4 regions of the Nocardioides sp. NPDC127514 genome follow, and region 1 is predicted to be linked to each of the others. Evidence: predicted binding sites of a transcription regulator. Region 1 holds the regulator's gene; each other region holds the start of a gene.
What was found. Region 1 encodes LexA, which represses DNA repair genes until DNA is damaged. Its sites were predicted from a motif close to TCGAACANNTGTTCGA; they were not measured.

Region 2: the regulator LexA is predicted to act here: its motif matches at 2,509-2,524, upstream of ABTX24_RS03495 (HNH endonuclease signature motif containing protein).
Region 3: the regulator LexA is predicted to act here: its motif matches at 2,539-2,554, upstream of ABTX24_RS18020 (SAV_6107 family HEPN domain-containing protein).
Region 4: the regulator LexA is predicted to act here: its motif matches at 3,589-3,604, upstream of ruvC (crossover junction endodeoxyribonuclease RuvC).

The regions. Positions count from the first base shown of each region.
Region 1 is NZ_JBEORF010000007.1:117,361-122,787, reverse strand. Features, by position in the region: gene ABTX24_RS07530 (alkaline phosphatase D family protein) at 1-1,397, opposite strand, end outside; gene lexA (transcriptional repressor LexA) at 1,484-2,251, opposite strand; gene ABTX24_RS07520 (LysM peptidoglycan-binding domain-containing protein) at 2,434-2,811, shown strand; gene ABTX24_RS07515 (hypothetical protein) at 3,002-3,898, opposite strand; gene nrdR (transcriptional regulator NrdR) at 4,297-4,797, shown strand; gene ABTX24_RS07505 (vitamin B12-dependent ribonucleotide reductase) at 4,962-5,427, shown strand, end outside.
Region 2 is NZ_JBEORF010000003.1:150,187-155,613, reverse strand. Features, by position in the region: gene ABTX24_RS03500 (phosphotransferase enzyme family protein) at 1-541, opposite strand, end outside; gene ABTX24_RS03495 (HNH endonuclease signature motif containing protein) at 1,190-2,461, opposite strand; gene ABTX24_RS03490 (GNAT family N-acetyltransferase) at 2,911-3,450, shown strand; gene ABTX24_RS03485 (endonuclease/exonuclease/phosphatase family protein) at 3,463-4,437, opposite strand; gene proB (glutamate 5-kinase) at 4,434-5,427, opposite strand, start outside.
Region 3 is NZ_JBEORF010000022.1:11,159-16,585, reverse strand. Features, by position in the region: gene dinB (DNA polymerase IV) at 25-1,209, opposite strand; gene ABTX24_RS18025 (methyltransferase domain-containing protein) at 1,231-1,956, opposite strand; gene ABTX24_RS18020 (SAV_6107 family HEPN domain-containing protein) at 2,006-2,467, opposite strand; gene ABTX24_RS18015 (hypothetical protein) at 2,638-3,231, opposite strand; gene ABTX24_RS18010 (DUF4126 domain-containing protein) at 3,476-4,111, shown strand; gene ABTX24_RS18005 (phytoene desaturase family protein) at 4,108-5,427, shown strand, end outside.
Region 4 is NZ_JBEORF010000029.1:13,402-18,828, reverse strand. Features, by position in the region: gene secD (protein translocase subunit SecD) at 1-877, opposite strand, end outside; gene yajC (preprotein translocase subunit YajC) at 885-1,253, opposite strand; gene ruvB (Holliday junction branch migration DNA helicase RuvB) at 1,341-2,423, opposite strand; gene ruvA (Holliday junction branch migration protein RuvA) at 2,430-3,029, opposite strand; gene ruvC (crossover junction endodeoxyribonuclease RuvC) at 3,026-3,508, opposite strand; gene ABTX24_RS21855 (DUF6458 family protein) at 3,705-3,947, opposite strand; gene ABTX24_RS21850 (YebC/PmpR family DNA-binding transcriptional regulator) at 4,068-4,835, opposite strand; gene pdxT (pyridoxal 5'-phosphate synthase glutaminase subunit PdxT) at 4,943-5,427, opposite strand, start outside.

The DNA.
Region 1 (5,427 bases):
ACCGAGGTGGCCACGAACTCGACTCCGGCGGTCCTGCCGAGCGGGTAGACGGCGGAGTCGTACGGCAGGTCGCAGGCCCACGCCGAGTGGATGTCGCCGGTGACGAAGACGGTGTCGGTGATCGCGTTGTTGCGGATGTGCTCGAAGAGCTCGGTGCGGTCGGCGGTGTAGCCGTCCCACTGGTCCACGTTGTAGGCGATGCCGTTGTCGGGCAGCAGGCCGGTGACGTCGTTGACCGGGCTGATGAGGCTCTTGGGGAGCGCGCCGAACGTGACCGGCGCGATCATCACCGGGTTGCCGACGATCTTCCACTGGGCATCGGTGAGCAGGCCGTCCTTGAGCCAGGCGAGCTGCTCGTCGCCGGTGATCGTGCGGTCGGGGTCGTCGACGTCGGCGAGGTCGGTGCGGGCGACCTGCTGGGAGCGGTAGGAGCGCAGGTCGAGCATGCTCAGCTCGAGCAGGTTGCCGAAACGCAGCCGTCGGTAGATGCGGTCGTGGAGGTGGCCGTCGGTCTCCACCGTGGCCGTGCCGCCGACGCGCAGCGGCATCCACTCGTCATAGGCCTGGTTGGCGTTGGTCTTGCGGTCGATCCAGTCGTACTCGCCGGGCTCGTTGTTCTCAGCACCCAGCAGCCAGGCGTCGTTGGCCGACTCGTGGTCGTCCCAGGTGACGATCCAGGGCAGCCGGGCGTGGGCGGCGGCGAGGTCGACGTCGCGCTTGTACTGCGCGTGCCGGATCCGGTAGTCGGCCAGCGTGTGCATCTCGTGGGCCGGCTCGTGCGGCCGGACGTCCTCGTTGGCCATGCCGTAGCCGTACTCGCCGGGGGCGTACTCGTAGAGGTAGTCGCCCAGGTGGAGGATCGCGTGCAGGTCGTCGCGGGCGGCCAGGTGGCGGTAGGACGCGAACCAGCCGGCCTGCAGGTTGGAGCAGGAGACCACCCCGAAACGTACGTTCTCCGGGGTTGCGTCCGCGGCCGGAGCGGTGCGGGTGCGGCCGACCCGGCTGGTCTGGCCGTTGTAGGTGAAGCGGTAGAAATACCAGCTCTCCGGGGCCAGGCCGGAGACGTCGAGCTTCACGGTGTGGTCGCGGTCGGGGCCCGTCTGCTGGGATCCCTTCGCGGTGACGCGGCCGAAGTCGGCGGTGGGTGACACCTCCCAGCGGACCAGCACCTCCTCGCCCTGTCCGGACCCTGGAGTCGCGTCCGCGGTCGGCGTGACCCGGGTCCAGATGACCACGCGGTCCGGGAGCGGGTCACCGGAGGCGACACCGTGCTGGAAGTGGTTGAGCGTGCTGCCCGCGGCCTCGGCGGGCTCGGGAAGAGCGATGGCTCCGGCCCCTGCGGCGGTCGCCAGCCCGGCGGCGATGAGGGTACGGCGGTCGATCTGCGTCTGGGTCACGCTGTATGGAACGACGCAGCCGCCGGCCCTGTCATGGGCCGGCGGCTGGATTTCACGCAGTGTTCCCGGACTGGTTCCGGGAGGGCTCAGAGGCTTCGCAGAACCGCCGTCACCTTGCCGAGGATGGTCGCGTGGGTGCCGTCGATCGGCTCGTACGCCGCGTTGTGCGGCAGCAGCCAGACCTTGCCGTCCTTGCGGGAGAGCGTCTTGACCGTGGCCTCGCCGTCGATCAGCGCGGCCACGATCTCGCCGTTCTCGGCGGTCGGCTGCTGGCGCACGACCACGAAGTCGCCGTCGCAGATGGCCGCGTCGACCATCGAGTCACCGGAGACCGAGAGCAGGAAGAGGTCGCCGTTGCCGACCAGCTGCTTGGGCAGCGGGAAGACGTCCTCGATGCTCTGCTGGCTCGAGGTCTCCTCGGCCAGGATCGGGCCACCGGCCGCGATCCGTCCGACCAGGGGGACCATGGCGGCGTCGGGGTTGGGGTTGATGTCGGCCTCGGCGGTGATCGTCGACTCGGGCTCCTCGCCGGACATGGCCTTGCGGTGGGCCATCACCTCCGGGAGGAAGACCTCGAGAGCGCGCGGTCGCTTCGGGTCCTTGCGGATCAGACCACGCTGCTCCAGCGCACGGAGCTGGTGGGCGACGCTGCTGGTGCTGGTCAGCCCGACCGCGGCCCCGATCTCGCGCATGCTGGGCGGGTAGCCGCGCTGCTCGATGCTGTCGCGCAGGTGAGCGAGGATGCGCTGCTGACGCGGCGTGAGCCCGGTCGCGTCCGGCGGCCCGTCGGGCAGCTCGCGGACGCGGCTCTTCTTCGAACCGCCTGATCCGGTGCCTGTCTTCTGCGTGGTCATGTCATCACATTAGTCCCTCTGGCACCACGACATCAAACATTTGTTCGACCTCGCGGGCGGCGCGTGTCGGCGTTCGAAAATTCTTGGGGTCGCTACTTGCGTTGTTCGAACACGTGATCTACCTTCGAACATGTGCTCGATCGAACACGTGATCGAGAGACTTGTGATCAGGAGGCCGTGAGATGAGTGCAACCGTCTATGTGCTGCCCGTAGCCGAGCCGCCGCGTCCGGCGCCGGAGGTGCGTCGCTCGACCGTGCGGCTCACGCGTCGCGGCCGAGTCGTCGTGTTCGCATTCGCGCTCGTCGTGCTCTTCGGGATCGCGCTGATCGGGGCGCGGGTGGCGTTCGCGGTGGAGAACGGTGCCGACAAAAGCCCCTCCACCTCCGCCCACACGATGGTCGTCGGCGATGGCGACACGCTCTGGGACATCTCCTCGAAGGCCGTCGCCGGCACCGACTCCTCGATTCGGGAGATGGAGCAGAGGATCAAGGAGCTCAACGGTCTCGAGTCCTCGATGCTCGTGTCCGGACAGACGCTGATCGTTCCGACCGCGCCGTAGGCGGCGCCGCATAGATGTCCGGCTGCTCCTTCGAGACGACTGAGCGAGGTCGAGCGGCGAGCTTGCTCGTCCGCTCGCGCCGAGCGAGGGAGTCAGCCCGCGCAGCGGGCACCCTGGCGGCCGGCTACCGGGGAAAAGTGAGAGTGCTGCAGACGATGGGAAGCGTCTGCAGCACTCTCGCTGTGTCGGGTCAGTGGCGCCCGCGGTAGGGGCTGTCCGGCTCGGCCGGCGGCCACTGCTTGTTGCGTGTGCTGTGTCGCGGCGGCCACTCGTCGTCCGGCTCGGCCGTCGGTTCCTGGGGCTGGCGCTGGGTGGGCATCGCCTGGGTCGCGGCGGGGTCCTGGGTCAGGCGAGCCCGCGAGCCGGTCTGGCCGTAGCCGGTCGGGGTCTGGTAGGCGCCCGACTGATACTGAGGGGAGCCGGCCTGCTGGGTGGGGTAGCTGTCCGTGCCGTATCCCTGCGAGCCGTACCCCGAAGCGCTCTGCGGCGTCGACGTCGGTGTCGGCGGGCTGGAGTAGTAGGGCTGCGGGGCGGGCGGCGGGCTGGTCGGCGGCTGGTAGGACGGTGCACCGTAGGCGGCCCGGCTGCCGGTGTTGCCGTAGACCTGGTCGCTGCTGGGGTAGCCGTAGGGCGACTGGGAGCCGGTGTCGGTGTAGGCCGAGCGGTTGCTGGTGTCGCCGTAGGGCGGCTGGCTCCCGGTGTCGGAGCTGTGCCGGCCGTACGAACCGGTGTCGTCGTAGCCGTAGGAGCCGGTGCCGTAGTAGTCCTGCTCCGGGTAGGCCTGCTCAGGGTAGGCCTGGTCGGAGTAGGCCGGGGCCGAGTAGTCCTGCTCCTCGACGTAGGCGTTGGAGTGGCTACCGGCGTAGTCGTCGGCGGGTGGCGTGGTGGGGGAGCCGGAGAAGGCCCGCCAGGCCTTCCCGGCGAAGGTGAAGGTCAGGAAGAGGCAGGCGACTGCAACGACCGCCGCGATGGCGAGCTTCGCCCAGGCGCCGGAATCGCCTCCCCGTGCGTCGGCCCCGAAACCGACGGCGACCCACACGAGCACTCCCCAGATGACGAGGAAGGCCAGTGTCGCGATCGCAGGCAAGATGAAAGGTGGCCGGGGACCGCTTCTGGGGCGCGTGCCTCTCCGCGACCCGACGCGATTTCCTCCGGAGATGTTTGTCACGGGGGTCATTCTTACTCATCCAGGCCAGTCCGTCGCCGCTGAACCGGAATCTTTCGGTGTTTGACCGGCGACACGCCGGACACGCGGGTAAACACGGCGCTCGCTTGCATCGTCGTGGGGGCGGGCGTACGGTTACCACTACATCTAGTAGTTACACCGCTGTAGTTATCCACATCTAGTTCACATGAACAGGCGGATGGCCCACAGCGATGGGGGTGTTGTTCCACAGGGACTCACGCTCATATCCACAGGTTCCACAGGCTCGGGCCGCCAATGAGACGGCCTGGATCCACAGGTCTCACGAGAGGGGCTCGACCGTGCACTGTCCGTTCTGCCGACACAGCGACACCAAGGTGCTCGACTCCCGCGTGGCCGAGGACGGTGGCCAGATCAGGCGCCGCCGGGTCTGCCAGGAATGTGGGAAGCGGTTCACGACCGTCGAGCAGATGCAGCTGATGGTGGCCAAGCGCTCCGGCGCAGCGGAGCCGTTCAGCCGCGACAAGGCGGTGCACGGCGTACGCAAGGCGTGCAAGGGCAGGCCGGTCACCGAGGACCAGCTCGCCTGCCTCGGCCAGGAGGTCGAGCAGGCGCTGCGCAGCCAGGGGCTGGCCGAGGTTCCCAGCAACGAGGTGGGGCTGGCGATCCTCGCGCCGCTGCGGGAGCTCGACGAGGTGGCCTACCTGCGCTTCGCGAGCGTCTACCGGGCCTTCGGCTCGGTGGAGGACTTCGAGCGTGAGATCCAGATGCTGCGTACGGAACGGGAAGTCCAGGACTTCGAGGCAGAACATCCGGTCGAGGCCCCGGTGGGCTCCGACTAGGTCCCACGGGACACACAGACCGGCCCGGGCAGGCCGTGGGGAAGCGACCTGCTCGGGCCAATCAACGGCACAGCCAGCGGAAACAGATAGAACAGAGCAAGGACTCCACCATCAGCACCGACCAGCAGTACGGCACAGCGATCGATGACAACAGGGGGAACGAAATGACAGACACGGCAGCAGAGGCACAGGCATCGGCGAAGGCAGGCGCCGGGCTGAAGATCGAGCGGATCTTCAGCACCGAGGGCGTCCACCCCTACGACGAGATCACCTGGGAGCGTCGCGACGTCGTCCAGAAGAACTGGAAGACCGGCGAGACCGTCTTCGAGCAGACCGGAGTGGAGTTCCCCGACTTCTGGTCGATCAACGCCTCGACGATCGTGACGACCAAGTACTTCCGCGGCGCGCTCGGCACCGAGAAGCGTGAGCAGAGCCTGAAGCAGCTGATCGACCGGGTCGTGAACACCTACGTCGCCTCCGGCAAGGAGAACGGCTACTTCGCCTCCGACGACGACGCCGACCTCTTCGGTCGCGAGCTCACCTGGCTGCTGGTCAACCAGCACTTCGCCTTCAACTCGCCGGTCTGGTTCAACGTCGGCACCGAGTCCCCCCAGCAGGTCTCGGCCTGCT
Region 2 (5,427 bases), on a different contig from region 1:
TGCCGACCAGCTGGGTGCCGAGTGCCGCCGGTTCGTCGGTGGGGATCCGCTCCGGGTAGTCGGCCATCGCGGCATGCATCCTCGCGAGCATCTCGCCCGCAGCCCGGACCTGAACGGGATCGGTGGCGTCCAACAGCTCCCCATCGATCACCCGCTGAAGCCCGAGCGAGAACCCGTCGACCTCCACCTGGACCCTGCCGTCCCGAGCCACCTGCGGCATCGACACAGGTATCCCACGCTCGCCCAGCCACACCGTGAGCCGCGCGATCGCCGCCAAGCGCGCGAACACGCGTGGGCGCATCGACCACTTGGCGATCATCCGAGAGTCGTCGACGGAGATCCACGCCAGACAGTTGGCATCGCTGATCACCAGCCGCTCACACCCGGTCACCCTCAGCCCCCAGTGCTCAGCCAGTACGCCGGTCACCCAGTCCGTCGCCTCGGCCGCGGAGGCGAAACCGAACCGCTCGATGAGCGCGGCACCTGGGTCGGCCGACTCCCAGAGCATGCTGATCCTCGGCAATTCTTCGGCTTCGGTCATGGGTTGAAGTCAAGCAGGTGGGGTCTGGCCGTTATGAGGTGTCGCGTGGTGCTCGATCTCGAATGGCTGATGGCCGCCGACCCGTTACGGATGGTGTTCTCGACGGCTCCCGGAGTCAAGGACGGCCTGCGGCCGCCGGCTTCGCCGGTCGCTTCGCGGTCCTTGACACCGGGATTCGCCGAGAATTTTGGCTGGCTATCGGGTCGGCGGCGGGGTATGGCGCGGATTCCCTGGGTTGCGTACGTGCTTGGGGACCGGCGTTGGTGAGTCCTCGAGGCTGGAGGCCTCCTCGGGCTTTTACAAGACGATGACACCTTGTGAACGCTTCACAAGGTGTCCCGGAGTACGGGGGCGACGGCCACGGCAGAGTGGACGCTGCTGCCTCAGGTGGCTACCGGCCATGCCGTTTCAGGCGGTCGCCTGACGGATGGGCATGGGCAGGGTCATCAGGTGGCGATTGATGCGCCGTGCACTGGGAGCGCCGCCGACTGCAGCGCCGTCCGGATCAGCCCTGCCCGGCGCGGAGCATCGGCAGGTTGGCCACCCGGCAAGAGTGGCACGACAGGACGGTATGAGGACACAGTTCAGCGAGCGGCCCATCGTGGGATCGGATGAGTACGGGCACGGCGGCGCTGGCCGGCCCGGGGATCAGCTGGTTCGGGTGCGCCGAGTGAACCGGATCCGCCCATCCGGAAGCCGCTCATAGGTGTAGTCGGGATCGTGGATCCGGCGATGATCGCTCCCACACAACAAGACCATGTTCGCCAGATTCGTGAGGCCGCCCTCGGACCACGGTTTCAAGTGATGCGCTTCGGTCCACGCGGCGGGTGCGTCGCAGTCCTCGGCCTGACAACACTTGTCGCGTAACCGGAGGGCCTTGTGTTGGACCGGATGCGCCAACCTCGCGGTCCGGCCGAAGTCGAGGATCTCGGAGTCGGTGCCCAACACCACCGGAACAATGTCGGCGTTGCAGGCCATCCGACGAGCCTCGGCGGCGGTGATCTGGTCCCCGTCGAAGCCCAGGGCTGCGGTGCCGAGGTCCTTGCGGAGGTCCTCGAGGCTCATGGTGATGAACACCGTGGTGCCGTGGCCACCGTGCCTGGGGAGCTGGTCGACGTCGTAGGTCTCGACCACCCGAGCGAACGCCTGGCCGAGCAGCCGGTCGTAGGGCGCTTTGCGGCCCTTGTCCTCGGCGGAGAGCTTCCTGGGCTGAGCCAGCGAGTCCAACACCGTGCGGAGCCGTACCCCGATCGCACGCGAGACCCGGGCGTGGAGGTCGATGGTGCCGTCGCCGTTGTCGCGGGAGGAGAAGAAGGTACGGCGTTGGGCGTGCTCTTCTTCCCGCTGCAGCGCCTTGGCTTCGGCGGCCTCGAATCGTTCCGGGTCGATCTCGGCCAGGATCCGGCGTCCGACGATCTTCAACTCGTTCGCGGTCAGCCGGGTCGCGTGATCGACCAGCAGTTTCTCGGCCAGGATCAGGTCCTCGACGCTGGCGGCGGGATCGGTCTCGATGGCGTGGAGGGCTTGGGTGATCACTCGGGCTTTGTCCTGAGATACGACACCTTCGGCGAGGCCGGTGGCGACGAGGGCGTACTTGCTCACCGCGGCCGCGAGTTTCACCTGGGAGCGAGCCACGCCCTTGTCGACGAGGAGTTCGGTCCGCATCCATCCGGAGGCGTCTTTGGCACCGGTCTCCTCGGCGATATCGCCAGCAGACGCCAGCACCCGCAGCTTCAACGCGGCTTGCTGGGCCTGGAGCTTCTCCAGCCGCTCCAGCAGGTCCTTCTTCTGCCTGGTCCGCCAGTAGGCCGGGTCGGTGGCCAGCAACTCTTGGAGGGCGGTCTCGATGGCGGCCAGGGCAGCGTCGATCGCATCCCCAGGGTTGGTGCCCCAGGGGTCGATCGAGCGGCCGAGACTCATCGTTCCATCCCTTCAAACGGGTGTTGTGATGGGTCTGATTCTACGCTTCCAACACCTGCTTGACCATCTATTTTCCCTGATCAACCGCCGTTTTCGCGGTGAGCGAACGACCTCGGATCTGTGGATGATAAGTGGCCCGAAGGGCCACCCTCCACCCCATCAACCTCACCCGTCCGATGCAAGATTCCGCTGCGCCACACCCGGGCCGCCGCCCCGATAGCCAGCCAAATCTTTTCTCGATCTGGTCCGGAGTCCAGGACCGCCGAAGGCGGCCGGCGAAGCCGGCGCCCGAAGGGCGTCCTTGACGCCTGTCCAGATCGAGAAGACCCTCCAAGAACGGGTCGGCGGCCCACCCCAGCCCCAAATCACAGCACTAGGACAAACCAGAACCACCCACGTACACCCAAAAAGAACCTGACCAGCCCCAAACCCAGCTACCGTCCAAGAACATGAAACCCCTGGGCGACGTCCCCTGGCCCCCAGCCCCGATCCACACCGAGCGCCTGATCCTCCGACACACCAAACCCGAGGACAGACCAGGACTGGTAGAGCTCCTCTCGGACGAGACCGTGCAGGCGTACCTCGGCGGCCCGCAGCACACCCGAGAAGAGCTGGAAGAGCTGATCCCGGAGGATCCGAACACCAGGCCCGGAATCTTCGCCGTCGAGCACGAGGGCGAGTTCATCGGCAGGATCACGATCCAGCGCCGCGATCGGGCGTGGGCGCACCACGTACGCGAGGAGGGCGACGAGGTCGAGCTCGGCTATGAGTTTCTTAGGACATCGTGGGGCGCGGGGATCGCGACAGAGGCGACCAGAGCCGCGCTCGGCTGGATCGAGAAGACGCTCCCGGGCGAGCCGGTCGTCCTCACCACCCAGGTCGCCAACGAGCGCTCCCTGCGCCTGGCCCGCAGGCTGGGGTTCGTCGAGGTGGAGCGGTTCCTGGGCTTCGGTGCCGAGCAGTGGTTCGGGGTGCTCAAGAGCAGCTAGCCCGGCGGAGCCTCACTCCTCGGGAGTTCCGAGGTAGGCGACCAGCGCCAGGTGGTCGGAGCCTGGCACCTCGACCGTCTCCGTCGCCAGCGCGACCAGGTCATCCCCGATCAGCACGTGGTCGATCGCGGTCGACGGCGGAAGAGGTACGCCGGCGAACCCCTCGGTCGGCCAGGTGGGCTGCCATCCGGCGTTGCTGGCCCGGGCCGCGTCCTGCAGGTCTGCGTCGTCGAGCAGCCGGCGGACCGTGTGGTGGTCGAGCGAGGCGTTCAGGTCGCCCAGGACGAGGTCGGGCTTCTCCGCGGCCGTCTCCTCGATCATCAGCTCCTGCTCGGCCGGCCAGGATGCGAGCGTGGGCGGCGCCGGATGCGCGACGACGACCCGCCGCTCCCCCACGTCGGCGACCCACGACCCCATCTCCGTCGCGATCCGGCGCGACTTGGTGATCGGCTGGTCGGCGAAGATCATCGTGCCCGCGGTGCCGGGGGCGGCCTCGCCGATCCAGTAGGGCAGCTGGACGCGCAGCGTCCTCGACAGCTTCGCGAACGCCTCCGGGGTGATCTCCTGGATGGCGAGCACGTTGACCTTGTGCGCACGCACCGTCTCGACCACGACGTCGGTGTCGCCCTTGCCTTCGAGAAGGTTGGTGGTCATCACGGTCAGCGGCTCACCGGCGCTGGTCGCGCGGGACCCCGCATAGAGCGGCGCCTGCCAGGCCACGTGCACCGCCAACAGCAGCGCGACGACCCCGGCGACGACCGCCAGCCGGATCCGGCCGGGGCCGCTGGCCAGCCAGACCAGAACCAGGACCGCGACCAGGCACAGCGCGTACATCCCGACGCCGAAGGGCGCGAACGCGGCCAGACGCACCGCCCGCAGATCCGTGCTCGCCAGTGCCCGGGAGAACGTGATCGCCAGCACCGGCAGGCCACAGAGGACGAGCACGCCCCACGCCAGCGCCAACGGCACCCACCGGGCCCGGCTCATAGGACGACCAGGTCGTCGCGGTGGATGACCTCCCGAGCGTACGCAGCCCCGAGGTTGGCCTCGAGATAGCCGGAGGAACGCCCGGCCAGCCGCGGGATCTCGTCGGCGTCGTAGTTCACCAGGCCGCGCGCGACGGCCACGCCCGACGGGTCGACGACGTCGACCGGGTCACCGGCGTGGAACGCGCCGGAGGAGCCGGTGACCCCGGCGGCGAGCAACGAGGCTCCGCGGCGACTGATCGCGGCGACCGCCCCGGCGTCGACGGTGATCGAGCCGACCGGCTCGGTGGCGTGCTGAAGCCACAGCAGCCGCGCCGGGCGCCGCTTCCCGACGGCATGGAACAGGGTGCCGACCGGCTCGCCCGCGAGCGCGGCCTCTGCCTGAGCGGCCGAGGTCAGCACGACCGGGACACCGTCGTCGACAGCGATCCGGGCGGCCTCCAGCTTGGTCACCATCCCCCCGGTGCCGACTCCGGCGGCGCCGGCCTTGCCGATGGTCACGCCATCGAGATCGGCCAGCGAGGCGACCTCGTCGATCCGCTGCGAGCCGGGCTGGGACGGCGGCGCGTCGTAGAGCGCGTCGACGTCGCTGAGCAACACCAGCAGGTCAGCCTTCACCAGGTGGGCCACCAGCGCCGCGAGCCGGTCGTTGTCGCCGAACCGGATCTCGGAGGTGGCCACGGTGTCGTTCTCGTTGACGATCGGGAGCACACCCAGGTCGAGCAGCTTCGACAGCGTCGCGTCGGCATTGCGATAGTGGGCCCGCCGGTTCAGGTCATCGACAGTGAGCAGCACCTGACCTGCGATGATGCCGTGCCGGGCGAGCTCGTCGGTGTAGCGGTGAACGAGCAGCCCCTGCCCCACGCTCGCCGCCGCCTGCTGCTTGGCCAGCGCCCGCGGACGCTTGGCCAGCCCCAACGGCGACAGCCCGGCCGCGATCGCACCCGAGGAGACCAGCACGACCTCCGCCCCGGTGGCACGGGTCTTGGCG
Region 3 (5,427 bases), on a different contig from region 1:
GTGTCAAGCAAAGTGGCGGGTGCGTCAACCCCGGCCCTGATCGAGCAGGCTCGCGCGGCGTACGAGGCTGGATCCGAAGCGTTCGGCGACCTGGTCGATGGCGCGGTCGGCCTCGGACCAGCCCCGCTCCCGCTCGCCGAGCACCAGCTGCCGGTCGGTGCCCTCGCGGGCGACCAGGTGCTCGACCCGGACCCCGACCAGGCGCAGCGCCCGGCCGCGGAGATTCAGCTCGTCGTAGAGGCGGACCGCGGTGGCGTGCACCTCCTGGGTGACGTCGGTGGGATCAGGCAGCGTGCGCGAGCGCGAGATGGTCTTGAAGTCGGTGAACCGCACCGTCAGCGCGACCGTGCGGCCGACCGTGCCTGCCCGCCGCATCCGCCGGGTGACCCGGGCCGAGAGGCGCAGCAGCTCGCGGACGATGTCCTCGCGGTCGCTCAGGTCGTGTCCGAAGGTCTCCTGGGCGCCGGTGGACCGGTCGGGCAGGTCCGGGCCCAGCCGCCCGGTCAGCTCGCGCTGGTCGGTGCCGGTGGCGAGCCGGTGCAGGTGGCCACCGAGGCGCGGGCCGAGGATCTGGTGGAGGGTCGGCACCGGGGTGCGGGCGATGTCGCCCACCGTCTCGAAGCCGAGCCGCCGCAAGCGGGTCCTCGTGCTCGGGCCGACCCCATAGAGCTCACCCACGTCGAGCGGGTGGAGGAAGCCGGGGATCTCCTCCGGCCGGACGACCACGACGCCGTCGGGCTTCGCCTTGCGGCTGCCGACCTTGGCCACGCTCGGGGTCGGCGCGACACCGACCGAGCAGGTGATGCTCAGCTCCTCGGCGATCTGGCGGCGGATCCGGTGGGCGATGCTCTCAGGGCTCCCGAAGAGCTTTGTCGCTCCCCGTACGTCGAGGAACGCCTCGTCGACGCTGACCACCTCCACCAGCGGGGTGGCGCGACGGAAGATCTCGCGGACCTGATGGGAGACCTCGGCGACCTCGCCGAAGTCGAGACGGACCGAGACGAGCTGAGGGCACAGCCGTCTCGCCATCGACCCCGGCATCGCGGCCTTGACCCCGTAGGCGCGTGCCGGATAGTTGGCGCAGGTCACCACTCCCCTTGCGTGACCCCCGACGACGACCGGCTGGTCCCAGAGCTCGGGCTGGTGCCTGATAGCCACAGAAACGAAGAAGGCGTCCATGTCGACATGGAGGATCGGGGTGCCGGTCACCCCGGACCTCCGAGGCGGTGCCTAGCGAAGCGAAGCGAGCAGATGCACCTGCGAAGCCAGCGGCAGGTAGTCCGCGCGGGTCGAGGCCCGCTGCTCGAGCTCGACGAGAGCGTTGGTTGCACCAGGGTCGACGTCGAGCAGCGACCCAGGAACGTGATCCACGAAGACACGTACGCCACGAACGTCGGTGACCTCGAAGCCCGCGGCCTCGAGCAGCCCGGTGACCTCGTCGAGCGCGAAGCGGCGACCGGAGCGCCCCTGCGGAGCGGTGTCGTCGAGGAGCTCGGCGGCCTGCGCGAAGTGGCCGGCCAGAGCGCGGGAGAGGACGGCGGCGGTGCGCTGGGCGACCAGCAGGCTGAGCGTGCCGCCGGGACGGAGCACCTCGCGGATCCCTGCCAGCGCCGCCGCGGGGTCGGGGACGACCTCGAGGACACCGTGACAGAGCACCACGTCGGCACCGCTGGGGTCGGCGACGTCGGAGAGCGCGGCGAGGTCGCCCTGGCGCGCATCGACGGAGACGCCGGCCTCGCGGGCCCGGCGGTCGAGCGCGGCCAGCGCATCGGGGCTGGGGTCGACGACGGTGACCCGGTGGCCGAGCCCGGCGATGCGTACGGCTGAGGTGCCGGTGCCGCCGCCGATGTCGAGGACGTCGAGCGGGCCGGAGGCCAGGACCGGGTCGAGCGCGTCCCAGACGGCGACGGTCCGGGCGCCTGCCCGACGACTGGTTGAAGCGGAGCCAGCTGACATGTGGCCAAGCGTAGGCCCTGCCTCCCACCCTGCGTACGCCACACCTGGATCAGCCCACGAGGCGGTCGTGCCGGGACAGGGTGGCCGGCGAGGTGTGGGCCATCAGCCCGAGCGACTCCTCGACGACGGCGAGGAATCGGTCGGCGTCACGCACCTGCTCGTCGGCCTCCTCCGCGGTGACCGCACGGATCGAGCCGGCCTCCGCGGCAGCGCGCTTGGCGGCGCCTGCGGCGAAGTAGTCGGCCCACTCGGAGAGCTCGGGTGCGACCTTCTTGAGGCGGACCCAGGCGTTCCACGGACGACGGCGACCGGCGCGGCTCGCGGCCTCGACGGGATCGGTGCGGGCGGCGATCAGCGCGGCGGCGGCCTGGAGTGCGGCGACGTGAGCGATGGCGTACCTGCTCGGCACGTCGTCGGCCACGATCGCCTCCGCGAGGGTCTCGGTGGCTCGGAAGAGGTAGCTGTGCGTCGTGGCCGGCAGCAGATGCATCGGGTCGTCCTTCTCGCTCACGGTCGACCCCGCAGTGGACGGCTCCGGCGGGCGTCGGGGGTCGAGGACGACGCCCGCCAGAGCCTGGTTGTTCGAACATCTGTTCGAACACGTGATCAAACTACACCCCGCCACCGACAGTCACAAGGACGAATCGAGGACGGGGCGTGTCGAGCGGCGCTGCGGGTCGCTCAGTCGTCGGCGACGGCGCCGCGGATGAGGTGCGGCGGGTGGATGTAGCGGGTGTTGGCCGGCAGCCACATGACCACCAGCAGCCCCGCGGCGATGACGATCGCGATCGTGGTGAGCACGCTGATGATCACCGGCGGGCCGGTCAGGATGCCGCCGACGCTGGCCACCGCGGAGATGAACACCAGGAAGGTGATCGTGATGCGGGCCCACTCGAAGCCGTTGCGGAGGAAGACCGCGAGCACGCCGAGCATGCCGGCCATGACACCGAACAGGGTGATCGCCGGGGCGATGAAGGCCGGCGCGCTGACCCGGTTGTCGGTGGGCGGGTTGATGAGGGCCTCGAGCCCCTCGGTCTCCAGGATGCGCTTGGCCGAGGCGTTGCCCTCCGCCCACGCGCGCACCAGGTCATCGGAACGCAGCACCATGACCACGACGACGACGGCGCTGAACGCGATCAGACCGACGATCAGCCGGACCGCCCACGTCATCTCCCGCGGCACGGGCTCAGCAGCGAGGGCCGCCACCTCGACAGCAGTCTCCAGGTCCTCGTTCACGACCACACCTTCGTTCTCGTCGGGTGTCGTCATGGTCATCCGGTCTCCTTGCGACGTGGGGGGAACTCTGCGTTGATCAGCCCATTCTGCCGCACGGGGCACAACGGAGGTAAATACGGGATCGCGTGCGCCTGGTCTCGGGCCGACGTGACTCGGTCTCGACCCGCTTCGCGGCTTCGCAAGCTCAGTCGCTGCGCTCGCTCGACCTCCTCCCGTTGCGGCCGCGCTCGTTCCTCGCGCGGTCGCAGGCTCGGATGTCGGTGTCGTACGCCAAGATGTCCCCATGGAATCTCTAGCGCTGACCTTCTCCAGCGGGTGGGCCAGTGGCATCAACGCCTATCTGGTCGTGCTGGTGCTCGGCGTCGTGCAGCGTACGACGGGGGCCGAGGAGATCCCTGACGTGCTCGGCACCTGGCCGGTGCTGGCGGCCGCCGGGGCGATGTTCGCGATCGAGTTCGTCGCGGACAAGGTGCCCTACGTCGACTCGACGTGGGACTCGATCTCCACGGTGATCCGGCCCACGATCGGCGCCGTGATCGGCGTCCTGCTCGCCGGTGAGGCCGACTCGCTCAACGCGGCCGTCGGCGGCGTCGTGGGCGGCACCTCGGCGTTCATGTCCCACGTGGTCAAGGCCAGCGAGCGGCTGGCGGTCAACTCCTCCCCCGAGCCGGTCTCCAACTCGGTGGTCAGCCTGGCCGAGGACGGTCTCGTCCTCGGCGTGGTCTGGTTCGCCACCCAGCACCCGTTGGCCGCCGCCGGCATCGCCGCGATCCTGCTGGTGGCCGGGCTGGTGCTGGTGTATCTCCTCCTCCGCGCCGTGCGTGGGGGCTGGCGCAGGCTGACCCGGCGCGGACGACGTGGCGCCCCTCCTCCGGGGGGTCCGTCCGACGGCACGACCAAGCCCTACCCCGTCCAGTGACCGCGGTCGTCGTCCTCGGGGGCGGGTACGCCGGGATGGCCAGCGCCGCCAGGCTGGCCAAGCTCGGCCACTCGGTGACCCTTCTCGAGGCCTCCGGTCAGCTCGGCGGCGCCCTGGTGCCGGTGCGTGAGGAGGGGTTCACCTGGGACGCCTCGGCGACCTCGACCCTGCTGCCCGCGGTGATGCGCGACCTGTTCCGCAAGTCCGGGCGGCCGGCTGAGCGTGAGCTGGAGCTGGTGCCGATGGACGTCATCCGCGAGCACCGGTTCACCGACAAGACCTCGGTCTCGGTGCCCGGCGGCACCCGCGGCGCCCAGCTGACGGCCTTCGACGAGCTGGGCCCGGGCATGGGCCGGCAGTGGACCGACTACGTCGCCCGGTTCAACGACGACTGGGAGGTGCTGCGCCAGCACTACTTCGAGGTGCCGTGGGAGCCCACGGCGCTGCCCTCGGCCGTCGCGGAGCGGTTCCGGTCGCGCGAGACCCTCCACAAGCGGCTGCGCAAGACGTTCAAGGACGAGCGGCTCCGGCTGGTCGCGGCGCACCCGTTCGTCGCGGCTGGGCAGGAGCTGCGTGACGTACCTGCCTGGGCGGGGCTCACCGCCTATCTCGAGCAGCGCTTCGGCGCCTGGCGGGTCGAGGGCGGGATGGGGGTCGTGGCCGAGGTGCTCGCCGCCCGGATGGCCACCCGCCGGGTCTCGGTGCAGACCGCGACCCGCGTGGAGGACATCGTCGTACGCGACGGACGGGCGGTCGCGGTCAGCACCACCGCCGGGGAGATCGATCTCGGCGCCGACGGAGCGGTCGTGGTCGCCTTCGACCCGCGCTCGGTGCCGGCCCTGCGGCCGCTGGTGGAACGTACGTTGCCGGCGATCCCGCCGATGACGTTCCACCTCGGGCTCTCCTCGCTGCCCGAGCACCTCGTCGACCTTCCCGACGAGCTGGTGCTCCACGGCGAGCCCACCCTGGTCGTACGCACCCGCGGGCTCGCCCCCGAGGGGCAGCACGCCTGGACGATCCACTCCCACGGCAAGCTGATGGAGGACGTCCTGCTGGCGCTGGCGCGCCACAAGATCGATCTGCGGGAGCACGTCGTGCACCGTGTCGACCTGGGCGCCGCCGAGCTCGTACGCCGCTGGCGCGGGTCACCGCTGGGCGTGAAGTGGGCGGGACGCGGCACGGTGTTCCAGCGCCTCGGGCCGCGCACCCCGCTCCCCAACGTCTACGCCGCCGGCGCCCACGCCACCCCCGGCTCCGGGCTGCCGTACGCCGGTCTCTCGTCCGCGCTGGTCGCGCAGTCGATCGGGCCTGCCGAG
Region 4 (5,427 bases), on a different contig from region 1:
AGACCTTGTTGCCCTCGGACTTGAAGTCCAGGGTCACCACGTAGTTGGCCTGCTGCTGCGGGATGCCGTAGGAGGCCTCGCTGATCTCGGTGCCCTCGATGACGGCAGGCGTCAGCAGGTAGGGGACGCCGTCCTCGTCACAGGTCAGCAGCGGCTTTCCGGGGATGTCCTCGACCGGATCGGCGCCCGGGGCGGGGCAGGTGAAGGAGTTGTAGGCGGTCGCCCACTCCTGCGGCACGGTGCGCATGAACTTGACCGCGTCGTCGACCTTGACGACGTCGTTCTCGTTCGGCGTCTCCGGCTTGGCACCCGCCGAGGGGCTGGCGCTCGGGTCGGCGCTCTCGGAGGCCTTCTCGGAAGCCTTGTCCGAGGCGGTCGCCTTCTCGGAGGCGCTGGCGGTCTCGCCACCGAACGCCGCGCGCGGCGAGGTGCCCGGCACGGTGCCGGCCGAGGGGTCCTCGACCATCGAGCCGCTGGGGTCCGCGGCACCACAGGTCTTCTGCGGGCTGCAGGCGACCAGGCGGAAGCGGAGCTTCGCGGTCTGGCGGACGCGCTCGGCGGTCTCCTGCTGCACCTTGCCGGTGCCGGGGATGGAGACCTTGATGACGTCGTTGCCCTCGGTGGTCACCCGGCCGCCGGTGATGCCGGAGCCGTTGACGCGCTGGTCGATGATCGCCTTGGCCTCGTCGAGGCTCTCCTTCGGGACCGATCCGCCCTCGGAGTTCTCCGCGGTCATCGAGATCTCGGTGCCGCCGCGCAGGTCGAGGCCCAGCTCGGGCTTCCAGGTGCCGGCGAACGCGATGCCGCCGAACATGATCGCAATGGCCAAGAAGAGCAGTGCGAGTGTCCGGCCGGGGCGCGCTGTCTTGCGTGCCATGTGTTGGTCAGTCCTTCTTGTCGAGGTCCACGATGACGTTCTCGGCGTCGGCGGAGGTCTCGTCGGCCGGAGCCTCGACCTCGCGCTCCTCGCCGGTCTCCTCGTCGGACTCCTCCGCAGGCGCCTCGGTGACCTTCTGGGCCACGGCCTGGCGCACGACCTGGATGACGACGCCGTCGGCGATCTCGACCTTGATGTTCGTCGTGGTCTCCTCGACCTCCGTCACCGTGCCGAAGAGCCCGGCGGTCAGCATCACCCGGTCACCCGGCTGGAGGTTGAGCTGGAGCTCACGAGCCTGCTTCGCACGCTTCTGCTGCGGCCTGATCAACAGGAAGTAGAACAGGACGATGATGACGATAAAAGGAAGGAATTCCACGGGGGTTCGGCTCCGACAGTCTGAGTGGTCACCGGCAGGCGCACGGCGACGTGCAAGTCTAACCAGGCACCTGGTTGAGACTGTGAATCAGGCCTCATCCCAGAGCGTTTCCTTGGACCAGGCCGCAGCCTCGGCGTTGGCCGGCACCGGCAGCCCGAGGTGCTCCCATGCTGCCGGGGTCGCGACCCGGCCCCGCGGCGTACGTGCCAGGAAGCCGGTACGCACCAGGAACGGCTCGGCCACCTCCTCGACCGTCTCGCGCTCCTCCCCCACCGCGACGGCGAGGGTGGAGATGCCCACCGGGCCGCCGCCGAACCTCCGGCACAGGGCGTCGAGCACGGCCAGGTCGAGGCGGTCCAGGCCGAGCGGGTCGACCTCGTAGAGATCGAGCGCCTTCTCGGCGATCTGCTGGGTCACCGTGCCGTCGGCCTTGACCTGGGCATAGTCGCGTACGCGGCGCAGCAGCCGGTTGGCGATCCGCGGGGTGCCTCGGGAGCGGCCGGCGATCTCGGCGGCGCCGTCGTCCTTGAGGGTGACGTCGAGCAGCCCCGCGGAGCGGCGCACGATCAGCTCGAGGTCGGCCGGGTCGTAGAGCTCGAGATGTCCGGTGAAGCCGAACCTGTCCCGGAGCGGGCCGGGAAGGAGGCCGGCGCGCGTGGTCGCGCCGACGAGCGTGAACGGCGGCAGGTCGATCGGGATCGCGGTCGCGCCCGGCCCCTTGCCGATGACCACGTCGACCCGGAAGTCCTCCATCGCCAGGTAGAGCATCTCCTCGGCGGGTCGGCTCATCCGGTGGATCTCGTCGACGAAGAGCACCTCGCCCTCGTTGAGCCCGCTCAGGATCGCGGCCAGGTCGCCGGCATGGGTGATCGCCGGACCGCTCGTGATCCGAAGCGGCGCCGACATCTCGGCCGCGATGATCATGGCGAGGGTGGTCTTGCCGAGGCCTGGCGGCCCGGACAGGAGTACGTGGTCGGGCGCCCTCTCACGCTGCCGCGCCGCCTCCAGGACGAGGCCGAGCTGCTCGCGGACGCGTTGCTGGCCGATCAGCTCGTCGAGGGTCTTCGGGCGCAGCGCAGCCTCGACGGCCCGGTCGTCACCGTCGGCCTCGGCGATGGTGAGCGAGGAGAAGTAGTCCTCCTCGGCTCGGTCCAGGTCGTCCTCGTGCATGGGTTCCTATGCCTTCGAAAGGGTGCGTAGAGCTGCCCGGAGCAGCAACGAGATGTTGGCCTGGTCGCCGGCCTCGGGCTCGATCGCGGTCACCGCCTTGTCGGCGTCCCGGGCGTTGTAGCCCAGGCCGACGAGGGCCTCGGTGACCTGGTCGCGCCACGGCGCCGCTGTGGTGGCGCGTGCAGGGGCCGAGGCGGTGCCGGTCGGGGCGCCGATCCTGTCCTTGAGCTCCAGGATGATCCGCTGGGCACCCTTCTGCCCGATGCCGGGGACCTTGGTGAGGGTCTTGGCGTCCTCGCCCGCGATGGCCAGGCGGATGCCGTCGGGCGAGAGGACGGCGAGCATGGCCTGGGCGAGCTTCGGGCCGACGCCGGAGGCGGTCTGGAGGAGCTCGAAGAGCGTGCGCTCGTCGGTGTCGGTGAAGCCGAAGAGGGTGAGCGAGTCCTCGCGCACGACCAGGCTGGTCGGCAGGTGCGCCTCCTCGCCGGTGCGGAGCGTGGCCAGCGTGTTGGGCGTGCAGAGCAGCTCGATGCCGATCCCGCCGACCTCGACGACGGCGGTGGAGAGACTGACGGCGGCGACCTTGCCGCGTACGGACGCGATCACTTCTTTGTCCTTCCGGCCGCGGCGAGCGCGGCTTCGATGCGGTTCTGGGCGCCTCCGCGCCACTGGTGGGTGATGGCCAGCGCCAGCGCGTCGGCGGCATCGGCGGGCTTGGGCGGGGTCGAGAGCCGCAGGATGCGGGTCACCATGGCGGTCACCTGGGCCTTGTCGGCGCGGCCGTTGCCCGAGACGGCGGCCTTGACCTCCGAGGGCGTGTGCAGGGCGACGGGGAGACCGCGCCGCGCGGCGCAGACCATCGCCAGGCCGCTGGCCTGGGCCGTACCCATGATCGTGGAGACGTTGGACCGCGCGAAGATCCGCTCGATCGCGACCGCGTCGGGCCGGTGCTCCTCGATCCAGGCGTCGATCCCCTTCTCGATGGTCACCAGCCGCTCCCAGACGGGGAGATCGGAGGACGTACGGATCACGCCGACGTCCACCATCGCCAGCGGCCTGCCGAGCGAGCCGTCGACCACGCCCATCCCGCACCGGGTCAGGCCGGGGTCGATCCCAAGCACGCGCACTGAAGCACCTCTTCCACAACGACCGGGCCGGCCGGGTGTCGAACGTCTGTTCGTAGACTACCTGCCGGCCGCTGCCTCCGGCGCTACGACACCCTCATTCAGGATGACGCAACGCGCCTCGGAGGTCACCAGTCGCTGTAGAGGCCTCCTGCGCTCACAGGCTGTCGGTCCGCCGCTCCTCGACGGTCTCCGTACCGTCCGCATGCCTCCGCCTCGCGACCGTGCGTGAGCGACCGCCGGTGTTCAGCGTCACAGCGGTCAGGATCAGCACCAACGCTCCGACGGCGGCCAGGATCCAGCCGATCATCGTCAGATCGACCCCGCTGACCGAGACGTGCACAGCCAGCGCCAGGACCAGCCCGACCACGAGCAGAATCGCTCCTACGCCGTATCCCATCGTGTCCTCCTTCCAGCGGGAACGCGCCCTGGTGGCGGTTCGCGACCTTCCGGGTACCCGGCATCCACCCCGAGCATGAGCCGGTTCGCAAGGGGACGACAGCGCGCTCGGCGCCGCAGGTCAGGCGTCGACGGTCTCCATGACCTCATCGGGAACGTCGGCGTTGGAGAAGACGTTCTGTACGTCGTCGAGGTCGTCGACGGCGTCGATGAGCTTGAAGACCTTCTCGGCCGCGGAGGCATCGGCGACGGGGATGTCCATGGAGGCCACGAACTGGACCTCGGCGGAGTCGTAGTCGATGCCGGCGTCCTGCAGCGCGGTGCGGACCGCGACGACGTCGGACGGGTCGGAGACGATCTCGAAGGACTCACCGAGGTCGTTCACGTCCTCGGCACCGGCGTCGAGGGTGGCCTCGAGGAGGTCGTCCTCGGAGATCTCCTTGCCCTCCTGCGCCTTGGCCACGACGACGACGCCCTTGCGGTCGAAGAGCCGGCTCACCGAGCCGGGGTCGGCCATGGTGCCGCCGTTGCGGGTGACCGCGGTGCGCACCTCCATGGCCGCCCGGTTGCGGTTGTCGGTCAGACACTCGATGAGGAGCGCGACGCCCTGGGGGCCGTAGACCTCGTACATGATCGTGTCGTAGCTGACTCCGCCTCCGTCGAGCCCACCGCCGCGCTTGACCGCGCGGTCGATGTTGTCGTTGGGGACCGACTGCTTCTTGGCCTTCTGGATCGCGTCATAGAGGGTCGGGTTGCCCGACGGGTCGGGACCGCCGGTCTTGGCTGCGATCTCGATCGTCTTGATGAGCTTGGCGAAGAGCTTGCCGCGCTTGGCGTCGATCGCCGCCTTCTTGTGCTTCGTCGTTGCCCACTTGGAGTGGCCGCTCATCTGGAAACCGTCCTTTGCCCCGCGTCGTCGCTGATGCTTGTCGAGCCGCCTCCGGAGTCAACACAGGGCAGCATGCCCCCATCTTAACTACGTGCGCTACGTCACCGTCAGCAGCAGGTGTCGACGAAGAGCTGGTGCAGCCGGTCGTCGGCGTTGACCTCGGGGTGGAACGAGGTCGCCATGAGCTGGTTCTGACGTACGGCGACGGGGTGCTCCCCCACGCTCGCCAGCACCTCGACACCTGGGCCGATCTCCTCGACCCAGGGCGCTCGGATGAAGACGGCGTGGACCGTCTCGTCCAGCCCGGTGACCTCCAGGTCGGTCTCGAACGACTCCGTCTGCCGCCCGAAGGCGTTGCGCCGGACCGTGATGTCGAGCCCGCCGATGGTCTCCTGGCCCTGGGCCGCGTCGAGCAGCCGGTCGGCCAGGAGCACCATCCCGGCGCAGGTGCCGAGCGCCGGCATCCCGCCCCGGACCCGCTCGCGGAGCGGGTCGAGCAGGTCGAACGTACGCGCCAGGCGCCACATCGCCGTCGACTCACCGCCGGGGATGACGAGCGCGTCGCACGCGTCGAGCTCCTCCCGGCGGCGTA